2 regions of the Streptomyces sp. NPDC047981 genome follow, and region 2 is predicted to be linked to the other one. Evidence: predicted binding sites of a transcription regulator. Region 2 holds the regulator's gene; the other holds the start of a gene.

Region 1 (11,448 bases), on a different contig from region 2:
CCGGCCGCGCGGGTCAGCTCGTCCAGGGTGGCCGCGACCGCCGGGACCTGGGCGAGGTCGGGCAGGGTGAGGGCGACGATCTCCCGCTCCACGGCCGGTTCCACCACCACGGTCCTGGCCCCCTTGGGCCGTACGGACTCGATGGCGAGTTCCGGCAGGACCGCGACGCCGAGACCGGCGCCGACGAGCCCGACCACGGCGGGGTAGTCGTCGGTGGCGAAGTCGATGCGCGGGGCGAACCCGGCCTCCTCGCACACGTCCACCAACTGGCGCCGGCAGCGCGGGCAGCCCGCGATCCAGGACTCGTCGGCCAGTTCGGCGATGGAGACCGCCTCCGCGTCGGCGAGCCGGTGCCCCTCGGGGACCAGGCCCACGAGGCGGTCGGCGAGCAGCGGGCGCACGATCAGGTCGTCCCACTCGGCCTGCCCCGCTCCGTAGCGGAACGCCAGGGCCACGTCGCAGTCGCCCTCGCGGAGCATCTCGATCGAGCGCGGCGGCTCGGCCTCGACCAGGGAGACGCGCGTGCCCGGGTGCGCCGCGCGCAGCGCGGCGAGGGCGGTGGGGACCAGCGTGGAGCTGCCGCTGGGGAAGGAGACGAGCCGGACGCGGCCGGCGCGCAGTCCGGCGATCGCGGCGACCTCCTCCTCGGCGGCGGTGAGCCCCGCGAGGATGCCTGCGGCGTGCCGGACGAGGGCCTCGCCGGCCTGCGTCAGACGCATCTCGCGGCCGGTCCTGATCAGCAGGGGTGTGCCTGCGGAGGTCTCCAGCGCCTTCATCTGCTGGCTCACCGCGGGCTGGGTGCAGCCCAGTTCACGCGCGGCGGCGGAGAAGGAGCCGGTCGCGGCGACGGCGCGCAGGACGCGGAGATGGCGGGCCTCGATCATGGGTCAAGCATAAGCCAGGCTTGGATCGTCGGGTCAATATTCGCTCGACGCTTTGAGTGGGGTCGGCCTATTGTTCCCTCATGAAGCTTCTGTCCCTGAACCTGGGCCGCCCGAAGACCGTCGCGTACACCGACCATCCCGAGGGTGTGACCGGCATCGACAAGCAGCCGGTGGCGGGGCCCGTACGGGTGTCCGCGCCCGGGCCCAAGGGGATCGGCGCGAGCGGGGTCGCCGGGGACACCGTGTGCGACACCCGCCACCACGGCGGGAACGACCAGGCGGTCTACGCGTACGCGCGCGAGGACCTGGACACGTGGGAGAAGCTGCTCGGCCGGCCGGTCCCGAGCGGTGCGTTCGGCGAGAACCTCACCACCGAGGTCGTCGACGTCTCCGGCGCCCTGATCGGCGAGCGGTGGCGGATCGGGCCCGAGCTGCTCCTCGAGGTCTCCTCCAGCCGGATCCCGTGCCGGACCTTCCAGGGGCACCTGGACGAGAAGGGCTGGGTCAGGCGGTTCACCGCGGAGGCCGTGCCGGGCGCGTACCTGCGGGTCGTCGAGCCCGGCGAGATCCGGCAGGGCGACGCGATCGAGGTGGTGCACCGCCCGGACCACGAGGTCACCGTGGCCTTCGAGTTCAGGGCCGTCACGCTCGAACGGCCTCTGCTGCCGCGCGTGCTGGCCGCCGGGGACGCGCTGCACCCGGACACCCTGCGCAAGGCGCGCGGCTACGTGGAGAAGTACGGCACAGGCTCCTGACCTCCGGTGCCGCCGCGCGGGGCACTAACGTTGCCCCGTATGACGACTGCACTGATTACGGGCGCGACGGCGGGGATCGGGGCCGCCTTCGCGCGGAAGCTGGCGGCGGACGGACACGACGTCGTGCTCGTGGCCCGCGATGTGACGCGGCTGCGGGAGCAGGCGACCGAACTGCACGACCGGCACGGTGTCGAGGCCGAGGTCCTGGCGGCTGACCTGGCGGACGAGAAGGGGATCGCGGCCGTGGAGGCCCGGCTCTCCGACCCCAAGCAGCCGGTGGACCTGCTGGTGAACAACGCCGGGTTCGGCAACAAGGGCAGGTTCCTGGAAGTCTCCATGGCCGACGAGTTGAAGATGCTGACCGTGCACTGCGAGGCGGTGCTCCGGCTGACCTCGGCGGCGGCGGAGTCCATGCGCGCCCGCGGCCGCGGCGGCGTCGTCAACGTGGCCTCGGTGGCGGCCTTCGTCCCGCGCGGCACCTACGGCGCGTCGAAGGCGTGGGTCGTGCAGTTCACCCAGGGCGCGGCGCGCGACCTCGCGGGCAGCGGCGTACGGCTCATGGCGCTCTGCCCGGGCTTCGTGCGGACGGAGTTCCACGAGCGGGCCGGGATGGGGACGGACAACATCCCGGGCTGGATGTGGCTCGACGCCGACAAGCTGGTCGCGGACGCCCTGAGCGACCTGGCGCGCGGCAAGACGCTCTCCATCCCCGACCCCCGCTACAAGGCGCTGATGGGTGTGGTGAAGCTGGCGCCGCGCGGTCTCCTCGGCGGGGTCTCCTCCCGGGCGGGCCGCAAGTACGGACCGAAGTGACCGCCCCCGCTCCCTGATCCGGCCTGATCCGAACGGAAGGCCCTAGGTGCCGCGGGGCCCCGCCCTGCCGGCGAGGGCCTGGAGGTCGAGTTCGGTCGTGGTGCCGTCCTGCCAGGTCACGTGGAGGGTACGGGCGGTGATCCGGACGGTCGCGAGGGCGGTGACGGGGACCGGGTCCGGTTCGGCGGTGAGGGAGGCCAGGGCCACGAAGAGGGAACCGGGTCCCGCGGTGGTGCCGTGCAGGGCCGCCGTGCGGGTGGCCGGGCCGCCCTGGAGCGTGGCGCCGGTGGCCAGTTCGACGGTCTCGGTCGCGGGCGGGTAGCCGTGGACGGCCTGGAGCTGGGCGGTCGGGCCGTCGGGAGTGGTGGCCCAGCCCGTCTGGCGTACGGGGGTTCCGTCGGGGGCGTCGAGGACGAGATGGGCGCGCACCTCGGCGCGGCCGTGGGCCAGGGTCGCGGAGACGACCCGGATCCCCGGGAGCGGGGTGTGCAGCGAGGCGGCCCAGTCGGGTCCTGTGCCCAGGGGTGTCGCGGGGCCGCGTCGGGTGACCCGGCCGTCGACGACCAGGGCGAAGTGGTTGTCGGTGGGGTCGGGCGCACCGGTGGGGCCGGTGCGCGTGGAGTAGGCGAAGCGGGCGTAGCCGGCGTCGTCGTCGCCCGCCGGGGCGCTGCCCACGTGGTTGCTGCCGTGGTTGTGGAGCCGTACGAGTCCGTCGGCGGCCGTGGTCTGCAGGAGCAGCGCGGCCGGGGCGACCGGGCGCACGGTGTCGGCGCGCTCGGCGGGGAGGGGTTCCTCGGGGTCGGTCCAGGCCGGGTGGCCGGCGGGCAGGAGGAGGCCGAGGAAGCCCTTGGCCGCCCAGTAGGGGGAGCCGGGCCCGGAGTAGCTCTGGACGACAGGCGGGTACGGGCCGTGCCAGCCGAGGGTGAGGAGCCCGCGCTCGTCGCACGCGCCCCGGTCGAGGAAGTACCGCAGCGACCCGGAGGCGAGGCGGCGGGTGGCGCCCGGGGCGAGCGGGGTGTGGCCGGTGAGCGCGCCGAGCCAGGGCGCGGCCGCCGCGGCGAAGCGGTAGATCAGGGAGCGCCCGTACGGGAGGGGGGCGCCGCTCGCGTCGAAGAGGTGGACGTGGTCGGCGAGATGGGCGTTCAGCCGGGGGCCGTAGCGGGCGAGGAGGTCGCGGTCGCCGGCGAGGTGGGCGTGGAGGACGGGGTAGAAGTGCAGGGCCCAGCCGTTGTAGTGGTCGAAGGCGCGGTTGTCGCCGTCGCTGTACCAGCCGTCGCCGAGGTACCACTGCTCGATCCGGTCGAGGGAGCGGTCGATCGTGCGGGCCGCGCGGTCGGTCTCGATGCCGGCGTCCTGGAGGAAGCCGGCGACGGTGAGGCCGAAGAGCCACCAGTTGTTGTCGACCGGGGACGGGTCGAGGGCGGGCCGCAGCCAGTCGACGACGCGCTGCCGGGCGCGGTCGTCCAGGGTGTCCCAGAGCCAGGGGCGGGTCAGCCGCAGCCCGAGCGCGACGGAGGCGGATTCGACCACGGCCTGGCGCACATCGGTGAGGAGCGGCCAGGAGTCCGGTTCGTGGGTGCCCGACGCGGGGTCGGCGGCGGCCGGCGCCACGGTGCCGGCGGTGAGGCCTTCGGCGTAGCGGGGCAGGTGTCCGTGCGGGTCCGCGCCGTCGGCGCCCGCGACGCGCAGGGCGGCGAGCAGGAACGTACGGGCGTGGCCTTCGAGGCCGTCGGAGCGGACGCCGGACCAGCTGGGGCGGGGTCCCGGCAGGTCGAAGCGGCCGTGGCGGGGTGAGGCGTACGGCCGCACGGCGAGGAGGAGCCGGTCGGCCGCGTCCTCCCAGTGGGCACGGGTCCAGCCGGTGAACGGGCTGAGCTCTCGGTTCTCGGGTGGCGTGGGCATGGTGCTGAAGCTCCCTGAGGCGGACGGCGTCGCCGGGAATCATGAACAGCCCTTCGATCGAACGTCAATGAGATCGGAGCGAATGATCGAAACTCCTTGCGTTCGATCATTCTGGCGTAGGCTCCGCTGCGAGTACGGCGCCCGCCGGACCGACCCACCGCGAGGGGATGCGCCGTGCGCGAGAGTGCCGCCGAACGACACGACCGACTGCTGGCCCTGGTCCGCGAGCACGGCACCGCCCGGGTCGCCGAACTGGCCGACCGGCTCGGCGTCTCCCCCGTGACCGCTCGCCGCGACGTCGAGACGCTGGCCGGCCAGGGGCTGCTCGACCGGGCGCACGGCCGGGTGTCGTGGCCCGAGCGCCGGGGCGACCCGGGCCGCGCGGCCGCCCGCCCCTCCGGCGAGGGCCTGGTCCTCGGGCTGCTCGCGCCCGCCGCCACGTACTACTTCGCCGAGGTCATCCGGGGCGCGCACGAGGCGGCCGCGCGGGCGGGGGCCCGGCTGATCCTGCGGATCTCGGACTACCGCCCCGAGGAGGACCGCCCGCGCACCGAGGGCCTGCTCGCGGCCGGCGCCCAGGGCGTGCTCGTCGCGCCCGGCTGGCGGGGACCGGAGGACCGGCCCTCGTACGGGACCTGGCTGGCCGAACTCCCCGTGCCCGCCGTGCTCCTGGAGCGCCGGGCCGAGCCGGGCAGCCCGCTCGACGCCCTGGACCGGGTGGTCTCCGACCACGGCCACGGCGTCCTGCTCGCCCTGCGACACCTCCTCGGCCTCGGCCACGGCACCCCGCTCCTCGTGGCGCGCGGCGACAGCCCGACCGCGCTCGCGGTGCGCGCCGGCTACGCGGAGGCGCTGGCCACGCTGGACCTGGCGGCGCCCGGCCCGGTGATCGACTCCGTACCGGCGGACCAGGACCCGGCCGCGTTCGAGCGCGCGGTCCGGTCGCTGTACGAGGCGGTGAGCGCGGGCCGGGCGAGCGCGGCCCTGGTCCACAACGACGTGGACGCCATCGAGATCGTGCGGCGCCTGGCGGAGCTCGGCGTGAAGGTGCCGGAGGACCTGGCCCTGATCGCCTACGACGACGAGGTCGCCGCGCTCGCCGACACCCCGCTCACCGCGGTCGCCCCGCCGAAGCGCCAAGTGGGCAGGCACGCCACGGAGTTGCTGGTGGAGCGGCTCACGGAGGACCCGGCGGAGGAGCCCGCCCGGCGCCACCTGAGCCTGCTGCCACGGCTGCGCGTGCGGTCCTCGTGCGGGGCGCCGGGCGGGAGCGCCTGAGGCTCCGCCCCCGTGCGGATGGCCACCCCGGACCTAAGATGGAAGGGTCCACCCGGTCCGGGAGGCACCATGACTTTCGTACAGATCATCGATTGCAAGACCAGTCGGTTCGACGACCTGAACCGGCTCATGGACAAGTGGGTCGAACAGACCAAGGGCAAGCGGACGGCCACGCACAGCGTCATCGGCAAGGACCGCTCGGACGCGTCCCACCTCGTGGAGATCGTGGAGTTCCCCTCCTACGAGGTCGCGATGACCAACTCGCAGCTTCCGGAGACGGATCGCATCTTCCGGGAGATGGTCGCGCTCTGTGACGAGATGCCGACGTTCACGGACCTCGACATCGTCCGGGACGAGCAGCTGTACAAGACCAGCGCCCGCCGTCTCTTCGAGCTCATGGCCACCGAGGGCGAGCTGCCGCCCCTCGACGAGGTGCTGGCCGAGGGGTACCACGACCACGATCCGACCAACGAGCAGGACGTCATCGGGATGGACGCGGTCCGGCGCGAGGTGGAGATGTGGCGGGCCGGATTCGACTTCGGTTTCACCATCAACGACCAGATCGCCGAGGGCGACCGGGTGTGCACGCGGTGGACCTGGATCGGCACGCACACCGGCGACTTCATGGGGCTCCAGCCCACCGGCATGAAGGTCTCCATGACCGGGACGACCATCCACCAGTGCCGGCAGGACGGCAAGATCACCGAGGGCTGGTGGCAGTACGACCTGCTCGGCCTCATGGGGCAGCTCGGCGCCGTGGAGGCGTAAGGGGCGCCGTGGAGGCCTAGGGAGCGAGGAGCCGTAGGGAGCGAGGAGGCGTAGAGGCGTCAAGGAGCGAGGAGGCGCGGGAAAACGCCGAGGTCCGGTGCCCCTCCCGGGACACCGGACCTCAGCGATCGGCTACGGGCGATCAGCCGTCAGCGCGTGCGTCAGTGCGAGTGACCGTGGCCGTGGCCGTGGCCCGCGTCCGCCGGCTCCTCTTCCTTCTTCTCCACCACGAGGGTCTCGGTGGTGAGCAGGAGGGAGGCGATCGAGGCGGCGTTCTCCAGCGCGGAGCGCGTCACCTTGACCGGGTCGATGACGCCGGCCTTGACCAGGTCGCCGTACTCGCCGGTGGCGGCGTTGAAGCCGTTGCCCTTCTCCAGCTCCGCCACCTTCGAGGTGATGACGTAGCCCTCGAGGCCGGCGTTCTCGGCGATCCAGCGCAGCGGCTCGACGGCGGCGCGGCGGACGACCGCGACACCCGTGGCCTCGTCGCCGGTCTTGTCGAGGTTGCCCTCGAGGACCTTGACGGCGTGGACCAGAGCGGAGCCACCACCGGAGACGATGCCCTCCTCGACCGCGGCGCGGGTCGCGGAGATGGCGTCCTCCAGACGGTGCTTCTTCTCCTTCAGCTCCACCTCGGTGGCGGCGCCGACCTTGATCACGCACACGCCGCCGGCCAGCTTCGCGAGGCGCTCCTGGAGCTTCTCGCGGTCCCAGTCGGAGTCGGTGGACTCGATCTCGGCCTTGATCTGGTTGACGCGGCCCGCGACGTCCTCGGAGTTGCCGCCACCGTCGACGATGGTGGTGTCGTCCTTGGTCACGGTCACGCGGCGGGCGGTGCCCAGCACGTCCAGACCGGCCTGGTCGAGCTTGAGGCCGACCTCCTCGGCGATGACGGTGGCACCGGTGAGGGTGGCCATGTCGCCGAGCATCGCCTTGCGGCGGTCGCCGAAGCCGGGGGCCTTGACGGCCACGGCGTTGAAGGTGCCACGGATCTTGTTGACGACCAGGGTCGACAGGGCCTCGCCCTCGACGTCCTCGGCGATGATCAGCAGCGGCTTGGAGGCGCCGGCCTGGATGACCTTCTCCAGCAGCGGCAGCAGGTCCTGGATCGAGGAGATCTTGCCCTGGTGGATCAGGATGTACGGGTCGTCGAGGACGGCCTCCATACGCTCCTGGTCGGTCACCATGTACGGGGACAGGTAGCCCTTGTCGAAGGCCATGCCCTCGGTGAAGTCGAGCTCCAGACCGAAGGTGTTGGACTCCTCGACGGTGATGACACCGTCCTTGCCGACCTTGTCCATCGCCTCGGCGATGAGCTCGCCGACCTGCTGGTCCTGCGCGGAGAGCGCGGCCACGGCGGCGATGTCGGACTTGTCCTCGATCGGACGGGCGGTCGCGAGCAGCTCGTCGGAGACGGCCTTGACCGCGGCGTCGATGCCCTTCTTCAGGGCGGCCGGGGAGGCGCCGGCGGCGACGTTGCGCAGGCCCTCGCGGACGAGCGCCTGGGCGAGCACGGTGGCGGTGGTGGTGCCGTCACCCGCGATGTCGTTGGTCTTGGTCGCCACCTCCTTCACCAGCTGGGCACCGAGGTTCTCGTACGGGTCCTCGATCTCGACCTCGCGGGCGATCGTGACACCGTCGTTGGTGATGGTGGGGGCGCCGAACTTCTTGTCGATGACGACGTTGCGGCCCTTGGGGCCGATCGTCACCTTCACCGTGTCGGCAAGCTTGTTGACGCCGCGCTCAAGGGCGCGACGGGCGTCCTCGTCGAACTTCAGGATCTTCGCCATGGGAGCGATTCAGCCCTCTCGGAAATCGTGTGTAAACGAACTGCGCCCCCGGACGCCCAGTGCGGGGTCAAGGGGCGCAGCTCAAAGCATCTGTCTCAGATACTTCGGTGAATTACTTCTCGATGATCGCGAGCACGTCGCGAGCCGAGAGGACGAGGAACTCCTCGCCGTTGTACTTCACCTCGGTGCCGCCGTACTTGCTGTACAGCACGACATCGCCGACCTGGACGTCGAGCGGAAGGCGCTCGCCGTTCTCGAAGCGGCCCGGACCCACGGCGAGGACGGCGCCCTCCTGGGGCTTCTCCTTCGCGGTGTCCGGGATGACCAGGCCAGAGGCGGTGGTCTGCTCGGCGTCGAGCGGCTGGACCACGATGCGGTCCTCGAGCGGCTTGATGGCAACCTTGGAGCTGGTGGTCGTCACGATCCGACCTCCCCCTTCGGAGATCTCACGGGGTTAACTGTCTGAGGTGGCGACCAGGTGGATCCGTCGTCGCGGGTGCCGGACCTGCCCGTCGCTGTGTTGGCACTCTCCAGTGGGGAGTGCCAGAGCCGAGACTATGACTGCGATTAGCACTCGGTCAAGCGGAGTGCCAATTCAGCACCGCGTGGCGGCTCGGCGGGCGGGTGCGATGCGCCGGCGGGTGCGATGCGCAGGCGATGCGGCGGCGGGTCCGATGCACCGGCGGTTCGGTGGCGGGTGGCGTTCGATCCGGTCCCGGTACGGGCAACGGCCCGACGGACCCTGAGGTTCCGTACGAAGGCGCGGACATGACGGCCTCGCGCCCCGACCCTTCAGGGCCGGCCCGCCCGGCGCGGCTCGTCCGCGCCACGCACCCCGCGACGCGGCCCGTCCTCGGCGATCCCGTCGTCCAGCCGGGAGAGTCGGTGCAGGACGCGGGCCGCCGCCCCCGAGAGCGCGCCGCCCGCGGGCCGCTCCCCCGCGCCGGTGTCGGTGTCGAGCCGCTGCGCCGCCTTCCGCCCCAGGCGCTCGATCGGGTCCACGGACGACGCGCACCCCGAGATCCCCAGGAGCGCGCCGGCCAGGACGAGGCCGATGACCGGCCGGCGCGCGCGGCTCACACGTAGTCCTCGAGCTTCGCGACCGCGTACCCCTTGGCCGTGATCGTCTTCATCACCCGGCGGATCATGTCGGGCATCGTGCCCTTCCAGTCCTCCTTGCCCCGGAAGTGCGTGAGCACGATGTCGCCGGGGTGCAGGTCCCGGTCCCACTCGCGCCACTCCATCCGGTCCGGGAACGCCTCCGAGGCCCACAGCGGGACCGCCTTCACCCCGCACGTCGCGGCGGCGCGCAGGGTGTCCTCGTTGTAGTTGCCGTACGGCGGCCGGAAGAGCGGGGGCCGCTTCCCGTACCGCTTCTCGATGACGTCCTGCATCCCGCAGATCTCGCGCTTCTGCGCGCTGTACGAGAGCCCGGGCAGGTAGCGGTGGTTGAGGGTGTGGTTGTGCAGGGCGACCCCGGCGTCCTGCATCTTCTTGAAGTAGCCGTAGTCCTCCTTGACGAGGTAGTCGCTCAGGAAGGCGCTGTACGGGATCTGCAGGTCGCTCATCATCCGCAGCAGCTCGGGGTCCTTCTCCGCGCCGTCGTCGATCGTCAGGAAGACGACCTTCTCCTTCGTCGGCACGGTGGTGAACACCGGCGGCAGCCCTTCGCCGTCCGTCTCGAAGCCCTTGCGCGTGGTGATCTTCGGCTTCACGGCCGGCGGGGCGGGGGCTTCCAGCGGCGGCCGGTCCAGGCCCCACTTCTTGGCGGCCAGGGCCCGGGCGGTGCGGCGCTGGCGGACCTTCTCGACGTAAGCGGCGAGCGCCCCTGACGCGCCCTCCGCCTGTGGCTGACCGGCGGCGGGCCGCGCGGGGCCCTTGCGGCCCTCCGCGGGGGACCCCCCGTCGCCGGAGGGGCCCGCGCAGGCGGAGCCGAGCGCGGCGACGACCAGGGCGGCGCCGACCGAGCGGCGGAGGCGTGCCGCCGCCCGCTTCGAGCGCTTTTCTTCTGCTTGTCGTACTAGCTGCATGGCGCCGCATCCTGTCAGCGGAATGCCCCGCACAGCCGTCGACACCTCCACCCGGCCCCCACCATCCCCCGGCTGGCCCACAATGGGACGGGTGACCGACCTCGCCGACTTCACCGCCCTGCTCGCCCCCGAGGGCCAGACGCTGCTCGCCGCCCTGCGCGACTACGACCCCGCCCAGGAACTGGCCGTCGCCTCCCGGCTGCGCCGCGAGCACCCCGCCGAACTGGTCTCGGCCGCGCTCGGGCAGGCCCGGCTGCGGCAGCGCGCGGTGGCGAAGTTCGGCGCCGAGGACGCGTACCGGATGTACTTCACCCCGCACGGCGTCGAGCAGTCGACCCGGGCCACCGTCGGGACCTACCGCGCGGAACGCCTCCACGCGCTCGGCGTGCGCTCCGTGGCCGACCTGTGCGGCGGGATCGGCGGCGACGCCCTCGCGTTCGCCCGGGCCGGGATCTCGGTCCTCGCCGTGGACCGCGACCCGCTGACGGCGGCCGCCGCCCGCGCCAACGCCGAGGCGCTCGGCCTCGCCGGGCTGATCGAGGTGCGGTGCGCGGACGTGACCGAGATCGACACGAGCCCGTACGACGCCGTCTTCGTGGACCCGGCGCGGCGCGGCGGCCGGGGCAGGATCTTCGACCCGGAGGCGTACTCCCCGCCGCTCTCCTGGGCCGTCGAGGCCGCCCGCAAGGCCCCGCACGCGGCGCTGAAGATCGCCCCCGGCATCCCGCACGAGGCGGTGCCCGAGGAGGCCGAGGCCGAGTGGATCTCGGACGGCGGGGACGTGAAGGAGGCCGTGCTCTGGTTCGGCACCTCCCCCGGCGCGCGCCGCGCGACCCTCCTGCCGTCCGGCGCGAGCCTGACCGGGCGCGGCCTGCCCGACCCGGCGGTCCGCCCGCTCGGGCGGTACCTCTACGAGCCTGACGGCGCGGTCATCCGCGCGCACCTGGTCGCCGAGGTCGCCGAGGAGCTGCCCGGCGGCCTGATCGACGAGACCATCGCGTACGTCACGGCGGACGCCCTCACCCCGACGCCGTTCGCCACGGCGTACGAGATCACCGACGAACTCCCCTTCAACCTGAAGAAGTTGAAGGCCCTGCTGCGCGAGCGGGAGGTCGGCACGCTGACGGTGAAGAAGCGCGGTTCGGCGGTCGAGCCGGAGGAGATCCGCCGCCGGGTCAAGCCGAAGGGCCCGAACGCGGCCACGGTCTTCCTGACCCGGGTCGCGGGC
Region 2 (11,448 bases):
GTGCCCCGGATCTTCGAGAAGGTCTACAACGGCGTCGCCGCCAAGGCGCGCGAGGGCGGCCCGGCGAAGTACAAGATCTTCCAGTGGGCTGCCGGGGTGGCCCGCGAGTACGCCAAGGTCAGCCAGGACAACTTCCGCCGCACCGGTACCGCCTCCGTGCCCTTCGGCCTCTCGGCCAAGCACAAGGTCGCCGACGCGCTGGTCTACAAGAAGCTCCGCGACGCCTTCGGCGGCCGGCTGCGCGCCGCCGTCTCCGGCTCCGTCGCGCTGGCGCCCGAGATCGGCTACTTCTTCTCCGGCGCGGGCATCCACATCCTGGAGGGCTACGGCCTGACGGAGTCCAGCGCCGCCTCCTTCGTCAACCCGGGCGAGGCGTACCGCACCGGCACCGTCGGCAAGCCGCTGCCCGGCACCGAGGTCCGGATCGCCGACGACGGCGAGATCCTGCTGCGCAGCCCCGGCATCATGGAGGGCTACCACGGCCTGCCCGAGAAGACGGCCGAGGTCCTGGAGGCGGACGGCTGGTTCCACACGGGCGACATCGGCGAGCTGTCCGCAGACGGCTACCTGCGGATCACCGACCGCAAGAAGGACCTGTTCAAGACCTCGGGCGGCAAGTACATCGCCCCGACCGAGATCGAGGGCCGGTTCAAGGCGGTCTGCCCGTTCGTCTCCAACATCGTCGTCCTGGGCGCCGACCGGAACTACTGCTCCGCGCTCATCGCCCTCGACGAGCCCGCCATCCTCGGCTGGGCCGCCGAGCACGACCTCGCGGGCAAGTCGTACGCCGAGGTCGTCGCCGCCCCGCAGACCCAGGAAATGGTCCAGGGGTACATCGACCGGCTCAACGGGGACCTGCAGCGGTGGCAGACGATCAAGAAGTTCCGGCTGCTGCCGCGTGACCTGGACGTCGAGCACGGCGAGCTGACGCCGTCGCTGAAGATGAAGCGGCCGGTGGTCGAGCGGACGTACAAGGACCTCATCGAGGAGATGTACGCGGGGGCGCGGGAGGCGTAGCCCCGGCCGTCTCCGGTCGACGGGATCCTTGACGGACGACCCTTGACGGCTGTCCGTCAAGGGTTGTCCACAGGGCGGCCTGCTTGCTCGGGCGGTACGGGACAATGGGCTCATGCCTTCCGTACTGCCCGATGGTGAGCCCATGCCCGAGGACGGGGCGCTGCCCGCGCACGCCCTGGAAGGGGCCGGGGAGCGGCCGCTCGGGTTCTATCTGCACGTGCCGTACTGCGCCACGCGGTGCGGCTACTGCGACTTCAACACGTACACCGCGAGCGAGCTGCGCGGTGCCGGTGGCGTGCTCGCCTCCCGGGACAACTACGCGGGACAGGTGACCGAGGAGATACGCCTCGCCCGCAAGGTGCTCGGCGACGACCCGCGCCCGGTGCGGACGGTCTTCGTCGGCGGCGGTACGCCGACGCTGCTCGCCGCCGGGGACCTCGTACGGATGCTGGGGGCGATCCGGGACGAGTTCGGGCTCGCGGACGACGCCGAGGTGACGACGGAGGCGAACCCGGAGTCGGTGGACCAGGCGTATCTCGAGGAGCTGCGGGCCGGTGGCTTCAACCGGGTGTCCTTCGGGATGCAGAGCGCCCGGCAGCACGTCCTGAAGGTCCTCGACCGCACCCACACGCCGGGCAGGCCCGAGGCGTGCGTCGCCGAGGCGCGGGCGGCGGGCTTCGACCACGTGAACCTGGACCTGATCTACGGGACGCCTGGGGAGTCCGACGACGACTGGCGGGCGTCCCTGGAGGCGGCGATCGGGGCGGGGCCCGACCACGTCAGCGCCTACGCGCTGATCGTCGAGGAGGGCACACAGCTGGCCCGGCGGATCCGCCGCGGCGAGGTGCCGATGACGGACGACGACGTGCACGCGGACCGGTATCTGATCGCCGACTCCGTCTTCGCCGAGGCCGGTTTCGATTGGTACGAGGTGTCGAACTGGGCCACCTCGGAGGCCGGGCGGTGCCTGCACAACGAGCTGTACTGGCGCGGCGCCGACTGGTGGGGAGCCGGTCCGGGGGCGCACTCGCACGTGGGCGGCGTGCGGTGGTGGAACGTGAAGCATCCGGGGGCGTACGCGCAGGCGCTGTCCGCCGGCAGGTCGCCGGGTGCCGGGCGCGAGATCCTCTCGGCCGAGGACCGGCGCGTCGAGCGGGTGCTTCTGGAGCTGCGGCTCCGGGAGGGGTGCCCGCTGGACCTCCTGCGCCCGGACGGGCTCGCCGCGTCCCGCAAGGCCCTCGCGGACGGCCTCCTCGACGAGGTGGCGTACGGCGAGGGGCGCGCGGTCCTGACCCTCCGGGGACGGCTCCTTGCGGACGCGGTGGTCAGGGACCTGGTGGACTAGGGCCCCGCGTTTCTGGATCAGGCCGGGCGCGCGGGCCCTGGCACCTTGCCTCGCCCTGATCCGGCCCGACCGGCCCGAGCAGGACTGGCGCCGTGCCTCGCCCTGATCCGGCCCGACCGGCCCGAGCAGGACTGGCGCCGTGCCTCGCCCTGATCTGGCCCGACCGGCTCGACCGGCCGGGCAGGCCCTGATCGGCCAGGCAGACCTGATCGGCCGGGCAGACCCGACCGGCCGGACAGACCTGTTCGGCCGGGCAGGCCCCGCTACGGCGCCGTGACGAAGTCGATCAGTTCCTCCACCCTGCCCAGCAGGGACGGCTCCAGGTCCTTGTAGCTGTGGACCTTCGACAGGATGTGCTGCCAGGCCGCGCCCGTGTTCGGGGGCCAGCCCAGGGCCTCGCAGACGCCCGTCTTCCAGTCCTGGCCGCGCGGGACCGTCGGCCAGGCGGGGATGGAGAGCGAGGCCGGCTTCACGGCCTCCCAGACGTCGATGTACGGGTGGCCGACGACCAGGACGTCCGGTGACGAGATCTGCGCCGCGATGCGGGACTCCTTCGAGCCGGGGACCAGGTGGTCGACGAGGACGCCCAGGCGTGCGTCCGCCGCCGGGGCGAAGTCGGCCACGATCGCCGGGAGGTCGTCGATGCCCTCCAGGTACTCCACCACCACGCCCTCGATCCGGAGGTCGTCGCCCCAGACCCGCTCGACCAGCTCGGCGTCGTGCCGGCCCTCGACGTAGATCCGGCCCGCCCGTGCCACCCGAGCCCGCGCCCCCGGGACCGCGATCGATCCGGAGGCGGTGCGGGTCGGCCGCGCCGGCCCGGACGCCGGGCGCACCAGCGTCACCGGCCTGCCCTCCAGGAGGAAGCCCCTCGGCTCCATCGGGAACACCCGGTGCTTGCCGAAGCGGTCCTCCAGGGTCACCGTGCCCGCCTCGCAGCGGATCACCGCCCCGCAGAAGCCCGTCGAGACCTCCTCCACCACGAGGTCCACCTCCGCCGGCACCTCCGGCACCGGGGCGGATCGCTTCCACGGGGGCGTCAGGTCGGGGTCGTAGCTGCGCATTCGCGTGACGTTATGCGACGGCGAAGCGCCGTGCCAGTTCCTCGCGTTGGCGTCGCACGAACGCGGCGTCCACGACCGCCCCGTGGCCCGGTACGTACACCGCGTCCGCGCCGCCCAGGGCCAGCAGCCGGTCCAGGGCGTCCGGCCAGCGCGACGGGATCGCGTCCGGGCCCGCCTGTGGTTCCCCGGACTCCTCCACCAGGTCCCCGCAGAAGACGACCTCCCGGCCACCGGGGACGAAGAGCGCCAGGTCGTGCGCCGTGTGGCCCGGGCCCACGTTCGCGAGCAGCACCTGCCGGCCGCCCAGGTCCAGCGTCCACTCGCCGGAGACCACGTGCTGCGGCGCCACCAGCACGTCCACCGCCTCCGCCGCCGCGAACGCGTCCACCCCGTGCCGTACCGCGTCCGCCATCAGCTCGCTCGCCTCCCGGCGCAGCAGCGCGTCCACGCCGACCGCCCCGTACACCTCCGCCCCCGCGAAGGCCGCCGTGCCCAGGACATGATCGAAGTGGGGGTGGCTGAGTGCGATGTGTGTCACTCTTCGGCCCCCGGTCAGCGACTCCACCTGGGTCCGCAGCGCCGTTCCCTCCCGGAGCGTCGAGCCCGTGTCGTACAGCAGGACGGCCTTCTCGCCCACCACCAGGCCCACCGTGGCGTCCCAGCCGGGCAGTCTGCGCCGACCGACACCGTCCGCGAGCCGCTCCCAGCCGAAGTCTTCCCAAGCGACATCCATACCGCGACGCTATCCGCAAGGACGCGCTCCGACGCGGCCTCCTTGCCAGGAGCGATGCCCGCCGCCGTACACTGGCCGGGGGATTCCTGGCACTCGGACAGGGCGAGTGCCAAATGTGGAGCAACCGATACGACCGAACGACAGCTGGAGGTGGGCGCGATGCTCAGCGAACGCAGACTCGAGGTGCTGCGCGCCATCGTCCAGGACTATGTCGGGACGGAGGAGCCGGTCGGCTCCAAGGCGCTCACGGAGCGCCACAAGCTCGGCGTCTCGCCCGCCACCGTGCGCAACGACATGGCGGTCCTGGAGGACGAGGGCTACATCGCCCAGCCCCACACCAGCGCCGGACGCATCCCGACCGACAAGGGCTACCGCCTCTTCGTCGACCGGCTCGCCGGCGTCAAGCCGCTGTCGACGCCCGAGCGGCGCGCGATCCACAACTTCCTCGACGGAGCCGTCGACCTCGACGACGTCGTCGGGCGCACGGTCCGGCTGCTCGCGCAGCTGACCCGGCAGGTCGCCGTCGTGCAGTACCCGTCGCTGACCCGTTCGACGGTCCGGCACGTGGAGCTGCTCTCGCTGGCGCCCGCCCGGCTGATGCTCGTCCTCATCACGGACACCGGCCGCGTCGAGCAGCGCGTCATCGACTGCCCCGCGCCGTTCGGCGAGACCTCGCTCGCCGATCTGCGCGCCCGGCTGAACAGCCGGGTCGTCGGCCGCCGTTTCGCGGACGTGCCGCAGCTGGTGCAGGATCTCCCGGAGTCCTTCGAGGAGATGGAGGACCGCGGGACGGTCTCGACCGTGCTCGCGACCCTGCTCGAAACCCTGGTGGAGGAGCACGAGGAGCGGCTGATGATCGGCGGTACCGCCAATCTCACCCGCTTCGGCCATGACTTCCCCCTCACGATCCGGCCTGTGCTCGAAGCGCTCGAGGAGCAGGTCGTGCTCCTCAAGCTGCTCGGCGAGGCCAAGGACTCGGGCATGACCGTACGGATCGGGCACGAGAACGCCCATGAGGGCCTCACGTCCACGTCCGTCGTCGCGGTCGGCTACGGTTCGGGCGACGAGGCAGTCGCCAAACTCGGCGTGGTCGGACCGACCCGCATGGACTACCCCGGAACGATGGGAGCGGTACGCGCAGTGGCACGTTACGTCGGACAGATCCTGGCGGAGTCGTAAGTGGCCACGGACTACTACGCCGTACTCGGCGTACGCCGCGACGCGTCCCAGGACGAGATCAAGAAGGCATTCCGGCGGCTCGCCCGCGAGCTGCACCCGGATGTGAATCCCGATCCGAAGACGCAGGAGCGCTTCAAGGAGATCAACGCCGCGTACGAGGTGTTGTCGGACCCGCAGAAGAAGCAGGTCTACGACCTCGGCGGCGACCCGCTGTCCGCGTCCGGCGGCGCCGGTGCAGCCGGTGGCTTCGGCCAGGGCGGCTTCGGGAACTTCTCGGACATCATGGACGCGTTCTTCGGCACGGCGTCGCAGCGCGGACCGCGCTCGCGCACGCGGCGCGGCCAGGACGCGATGATCCGTCTGGAGATCGACCTCAACGAGGCCGCCTTCGGCACGACGAAGGACATCCAGGTCGACACGGCCGTCGTCTGTACGACGTGTTCGGGCGAGGGCGCCGCGCCCGGCACCTCCGCGCAGACCTGTGACATGTGCCGCGGCCGCGGTGAGGTCTCCCAGGTCACCCGGTCCTTCCTGGGCCAGGTCATGACCTCCCGCCCGTGCCCCCAGTGCCAGGGCTTCGGCACCGTCGTCCCGACCCCGTGCCCCGAGTGCGCGGGCGACGGCCGGGTCCGGTCCCGCCGTACGCTCACGGTCAAGATCCCGGCCGGTGTCGACAACGGCACCCGCATCCAGCTCGCCGGCGAGGGCGAGGTCGGCCCGGGCGGCGGCCCGGCGGGTGACCTGTACGTGGAGATCCACGAGGTCCCGCACGAGGTCTTCCAGCGCCGCGGCGACGACCTGCACTGCACGGTGACCATCCCGATGACGGCGGGCGCGCTCGGCACGAAGGTGCCGCTGCAGACCCTCGACGGGCTCGAAGAGGTCGACATCCGGCCGGGCACCCAGTCCGGCCAGTCCATCCCGCTGCACGGGCGCGGCATCACGCACCTGCGGGGCGGCGGACGCGGTGACCTGATCGTCCACGTCGAGGTGACGACCCCGTCGAAGCTCGACCCCGAGCAGGAGCGACTGCTGCGCGAACTCGCGAAGCTGCGCGGCGAGGAGCGGCCGACGGGTCAGTTCCAGCCGGGTCAGCAGGGGCTGTTCTCGCGGTTGAAGGACGCGTTCAACGGGCGGTAGGTCTGGTCTGTTCTCGGACATCGAGGACGCGTTCAACGGGCGCTGAGCCCGCGTTGTGCCTGGAAGGGCGGCATCCGCTTCGAGCGGGTGCCGCCCTTCCCGTATGACACGATGCCTGCATGTCCACCGCGCTGAACGATCTCTCCCGGTACCCGATCGTGCAGGCCCCCATGGCGGGCGGCGCGTCCGGTCCGCAGCTCGTCGGGGCGGTGTGCGAGGCCGGGGGGCTCGGGTTCCTCGCCGGGGGGTACAAGACCGCCGGCGGGCTCTACCAGGAGATCAAGCAGGTGCGCGGGCTGACCGGTCAGCCCTTCGGGGTCAACCTCTTCATGCCGCCCGGCGGACAGCACGCCGACTCCGCCTCCGTCGACGTCTACCGGCACCAGCTGACCGGCGAGGCCACCTGGTACGAGACGGCCCTCGGCGACCCCGACAACGGGCGGGACGACGCGTACGACGCCAAACTGGCGATCCTGCTCGACGACCCCGTCCCCGTCGTCTCCTTCACCTTCGGCTGCCCCGACCGCGGCACCTTCGACGCCTTCGCCCGCGCCGGTACGCTCACCGTCGTCACCGTCACCTCCGCCGAAGAGGCCCAGGCCGCCCAGTGGGCCGGGGCCGACGCCGTCTGCGTGCAGGGCGTCGAGGCCGGCGGCCACCAGGGCACGCACCGCGACGACCCGGACGCCGCGCTCGCCGGGACGGGGCTCCTCACGCTCGTCACCCAGGTCCGGGAGACCGTCCAGCTGCCGATCGTCGCCGCCGGCGGGATCATGCGCGGCGCGCAGATCGCCGCCGTCCTCGCCGCCGGGGCCGACGCCGCCCAGCTCGGCACCGCTTTCCTCGTCTGCCCCGAGTCGGGCGCGCACGCGCTGCACAAGCAGGCCCTGACCAACCCGCTCTTCGTCCGGACCGAGCTCACCCGGGCCTTCTCCGGCCGCCCCGCGCGCGGGCTCGTCAACCGCTTCATGCGCGAGCACGGGCGGTACGCCCCCGCCGCCTACCCCGAGGTCCACCACCTCACCGCCCCCCTCCGCAAGGCCGCCGCCACCGCCGGCGACGCCCAGGGCATGGCCCTGTGGGCCGGCCAGGGGCACCGGCTCGCCCGCGACCTCCCGGCCGGCCAGCTCGTCGAGGTGCTGGCCGCCGAACTCGACACCGCACTCACCGCGCAGGCCCACAGGAGCACCGCCTCATGACCGCACCCGTCTTCGTCGTCGAGGCCGTCCCCGGCAACGGCCCCTTCCTCCTGGACGGCCCCGAGGGCCGTCACGCCGTCTCCGTGAAGCGGCTGCGCGCGGGGGAGGACGTCGTCCTCACCGACGGGCGCGGCACCTGGGCCGAGTGCGTCGTGCTGTCCGCCGAGGGCAAGGACCAGCTGACCGTCCAGGTCTCCGGTACCTACGAGGAGGCCGAGCCCGCGCCCCGCATCACTGTCGTCCAGGCGCTGCCCAAGGGCGACCGGGGCGAACTGGCCGTCGAGATCATGACGGAGACCGGTGTCGACGCGATCGTGCCGTGGGCCGCGTCCCGGTGCATCACCCAGTGGAAGGGCGACCGCGGGCTCAAGGCCCTCGCCAAGTGGCGCGCCACCGCGCGCGAGGCGGGCAAGCAGTCGCGCCGCAACCGCTTCCCCGAGGTCGCCGACGCGATGACCACCAAGCAGGTCGCGGCGCTCCTCGCCGGCGCCGACTTCGCCGCCGTCCTGCACGAGGACCGGGACCACCCCAGCGGCGCGCTCGCCGACGCCGAACTCCCCGTGGAGGGTGAGATCGTGCTCGTCGTCGGACCCGAAGGGGGCGTCTCCCCGGAGGAGTTGGCGGCCTTCGAGGAGGCGGGCGCGAAGCCGTACCGGCTCGGGCACAGCGTGCTGCGCACGTCGACGGCGGGCACGGCGGCGACGGCGCTGCTGCTGGGCCGTACGGGCCGCTGGAGCTAGCACGCGTCCGGCCCCCGGCCCCGGACGCGGACCCCGGCCCCGGACCCGGGCTCCGGACGCGGACCCCGGCCCCGGACCCCGGCCCCGTTCAGCAGACCCGGAGCGTACCCCGGCCTCGTACACCGGCCCCGTACTCCCGCGCCGCGGACGGTATTTCCGTCGACGCGGCGGCCGGTGATCTGCTTGGCTCCGCGCCATGCCAGAGCTGCGCACCGACCGTCTCCTCCTCCGCCCGTGGCGGGAGTCCGACCTCGCGCCGTGGGCGGCGATGAACGCCGATCCCGAGATCCGCGAACACCTCGGCGAGCTCCTGACGCGTGAGCAGAGCGATGCCACGGTGGCGGCGATGCGGGCCGATTTCGAGCGTCGGGGCTTCGGTTGGTGGGCCTTGGAGGAGCGCGGGTCCGGCGCGTTCGTCGGCCGGGCCGGGCTTGACGAGATGAGCCCGGACACGCCGTTCACGGGCGTGGACGTCGGCTGGCGGCTGACGCGCTCGGCGTGGGGGCGCGGTTACGCGACCGAGGCCGGACTGGCCTGCCTTGCCTTCGCCTTCGAGACGCTCGGGCTCGCGGAGGTGCTCGCGTCGACGACCGTCCGCAACCTCCGCTCCCAGGCCGTGATGCGCCGCATCGGCATGACCCGTGACCCGGCCGACGACTTCGAGGACCTCAGCGTGCCCGAAGGGCCGCTGCGCCCGTGCGTGCTCCACCGGATCGCGCGACGGGAGTGGGAGTCCAGGGCCCGGGGTTGACCCGCGCGAGCCCTCTCGGTTGCCGGAACCCGGTGGACGGGGGCCCGGGCCCGCTCCCTAGGCTGGGCCGCATGCCCGACGAGTCACCCCTGATCCGTAGCCTGCGCGCCGCCGTCTCCGCCGCACCGCAAGACGTGCCCCTGCGGCTCCACTTCGCCGAACTGCTCCTCGCGGAGGGGCGGGGCGACGAGGCCGTCACGGAGGCGGCCGTCGCCCTTCAGCACGCGCCCGGGGACTCGGCCGCCCGCGCCCTTATGGTCCGCGCGATGGGACTGCCCGCGACGCCCGCCACTGCTGTCGCCGCGACCCCCTCCGCGGATCCGGAGACCCCGGCCGAGACCCCGGCCGGCACCCCGGACGACGCCTCGGCCGCGACTCCGGCGGCCGCGACCCCGGCCGGAACCCCCGCCTTCGACTGGGCCGCCGCCGAGCAGGAGGTCGGTGACGTCGTCGGGCCCCGCTTCGTGACCGGACCGGCGGAGGGGATCGAGGCGCCGCTCACCGCCGACGGCAGCGGCGACCCCGGGGACGCCTCGGCCTGGGACGTCGACGCCCCCGGCTCCGTACGCCTCGCGGACGTCGGCGGCATGCAGGAGGTCAAGGACCGCCTGGAGGCCGCCTTCCTCGCGCCCATGCGCAACCCCGAACTCCGCAAGCTGTACGGCAAGTCGCTCCGCGGCGGCCTGCTCCTCTACGGCCCGCCCGGCTGCGGCAAGACCTTCATCGCCCGCGCCGTCGCCGGTGAACTGGGCGCGAACTTCATCTCGGTCTCGCTCTCCGACATCCTCGACATGTACATCGGCACGTCGGAGAAGAACGTCCACGACATCTTCGAGACCGCCCGTGCCCAGGCTCCGTGCGTCGTCTTCCTCGACGAGCTGGACGCCCTCGGAGCCAAGCGCTCCCGTACGCATCACAGTGGACTGCGCAACGTCGTCAACCAGCTCCTCACCGAGCTCGACGGTGTCGACGGCGCAGAGAACGAGGGCGTGTTCGTCCTGGCCGCCACCAACGTCCCCTGGGACGTGGACCTCGCGCTGCGCCGCCCCGGCCGGCTCGACCGCACGCTGCTCGTGCTGCCGCCGGACGCCCCCGCGCGCGAGGCGATCCTCCGCTACCACCTGCGTGAGCGGCCCATCGAATCGGTCGACCTGGGCAAGCTGGTGAAGGCCACCGAGGACTTCTCCGGCGCCGACCTCGCCCATCTCTGCGAGACCGCCGCCGAGTCCGCCCTCCTCGACTCGGCCCGCACCGGCACCGTTCGCATGATCAACATGAAGGACCTGCTGGGCGCGGCGAAGCAGCTGAAGCCGTCGAGCGAGGCCTGGTTCGCCTCCGCCCGCAACGTGGCGATGTTCGCCAACGACGGCGGCATGTACGACGACCTCGTCGCCCACCTGAAGAAGAAGCGGAAGCTGTGAGTGTGAAGAACGCGCAGTTCGAACAGGCCGAGCTGCTGTACGACTTGGGCCGGTACGCCGAGAGCCGGGAGCGGGTCGCCCGATGCATCGCCGAGGCCCCCGACGACCACCACGCCCTGGTGCTGCTCGCCCGCTGCCTCCTCGCCGAGGACCGGTGCGCCGAGGGCCAGGCCGCTGCCGACGCGGCGCTGGCCCACGCCCCCGACTTCGCCTTCGGGCACTACATCCGCGGTGTCGCGCTGCGGCGGCAGGGGCGGCCGCACGACGCCGAGGAGGCGATGCGGGAGACCATCCGTCTCGACCCCGACTACTGGGCGCCGCGTGCCGTGCGCGCCGAGCTGATGCCGTTCGTACGCGACCGGTTCCCGGGAGGCGACGCGGCGGCGGTCGCCGAGGGGCTCGCCGAGGCGCAGGAGGCCGTCCGGCTGGGGCCGGAGGAGACCCGCGCGTGGGAGGCCCTGTACAAGCTCGCCCTCTTCAACCGGCGCCCCGACCTCGCCGACGAGGCCGTCCGGCAGCTCCTGCGGATCGACCCCACCAACACCCTGGCCGTGACGATGGCCACCCAGGACGAGGCCGCCAGGCCCGGCACCTCCGCCGCGCAGGCCGCCGACCTCTATGCCGGCGGCCTCGCCGCCGCCCCCGACGCCAACTGGCTCCGCAAGGACCTCGACAGGGCCGTCTACCGGATGCTGCGCGGGACGCGGTGGCTCGCCCTGCTCTGCCTGGTCATGGCGGGCGTCGTCGTCGACGTCTTCCCGACCGACGGCGCGGACGCGAAGGAACTCCCCGTCCATCTCGGCACCCGGCTCTGGGCACTCGCGCTGATGGCGGCCGTATGGGGCTTCGGCGCCCTGCG

The links. The regulator HrcA, encoded in region 2, represses chaperone genes, less so after heat shock. The targets are predictions, from matches to a motif close to TTNGCACTCNGNNNNNCNGAGTGCNAA.
Region 1: the regulator HrcA is predicted to act here: its motif matches at 8,200-8,226, upstream of groL (chaperonin GroEL).

The regions. Positions count from the first base shown of each region.
Region 1 covers NZ_JBEZNQ010000067.1:20,186-31,633, forward strand. The annotation lists gene AB0E14_RS30205 (LysR family transcriptional regulator) at 1-884, opposite strand, end outside; gene AB0E14_RS30210 (MOSC domain-containing protein) at 965-1,639, shown strand; gene AB0E14_RS30215 (SDR family oxidoreductase) at 1,679-2,452, shown strand; gene AB0E14_RS30220 (DUF2264 domain-containing protein) at 2,495-4,354, opposite strand; gene AB0E14_RS30225 (substrate-binding domain-containing protein) at 4,529-5,632, shown strand; gene AB0E14_RS30230 (ester cyclase) at 5,702-6,400, shown strand; gene groL (chaperonin GroEL) at 6,562-8,190, opposite strand; gene groES (co-chaperone GroES) at 8,303-8,611, opposite strand; gene AB0E14_RS30245 (hypothetical protein) at 8,983-9,270, opposite strand; gene AB0E14_RS30250 (polysaccharide deacetylase family protein) at 9,267-10,220, opposite strand; gene AB0E14_RS30255 (class I SAM-dependent methyltransferase) at 10,303-11,448, shown strand, end outside.
Region 2 covers NZ_JBEZNQ010000003.1:51,785-63,232, reverse strand. The annotation lists gene AB0E14_RS03100 (long-chain fatty acid--CoA ligase) at 1-1,017, shown strand, start outside; gene hemW (radical SAM family heme chaperone HemW) at 1,130-2,362, shown strand; gene AB0E14_RS03090 (DUF3097 domain-containing protein) at 2,626-3,426, opposite strand; gene AB0E14_RS03085 (MBL fold metallo-hydrolase) at 3,437-4,159, opposite strand; gene hrcA (heat-inducible transcriptional repressor HrcA) at 4,319-5,338, shown strand; gene dnaJ (molecular chaperone DnaJ) at 5,339-6,478, shown strand; gene AB0E14_RS03070 (nitronate monooxygenase) at 6,598-7,677, shown strand; gene AB0E14_RS03065 (16S rRNA (uracil(1498)-N(3))-methyltransferase) at 7,674-8,417, shown strand; gene AB0E14_RS03060 (GNAT family N-acetyltransferase) at 8,614-9,168, shown strand; gene AB0E14_RS03055 (AAA family ATPase) at 9,240-10,589, shown strand; gene AB0E14_RS03050 (tetratricopeptide repeat protein) at 10,586-11,448, shown strand, end outside.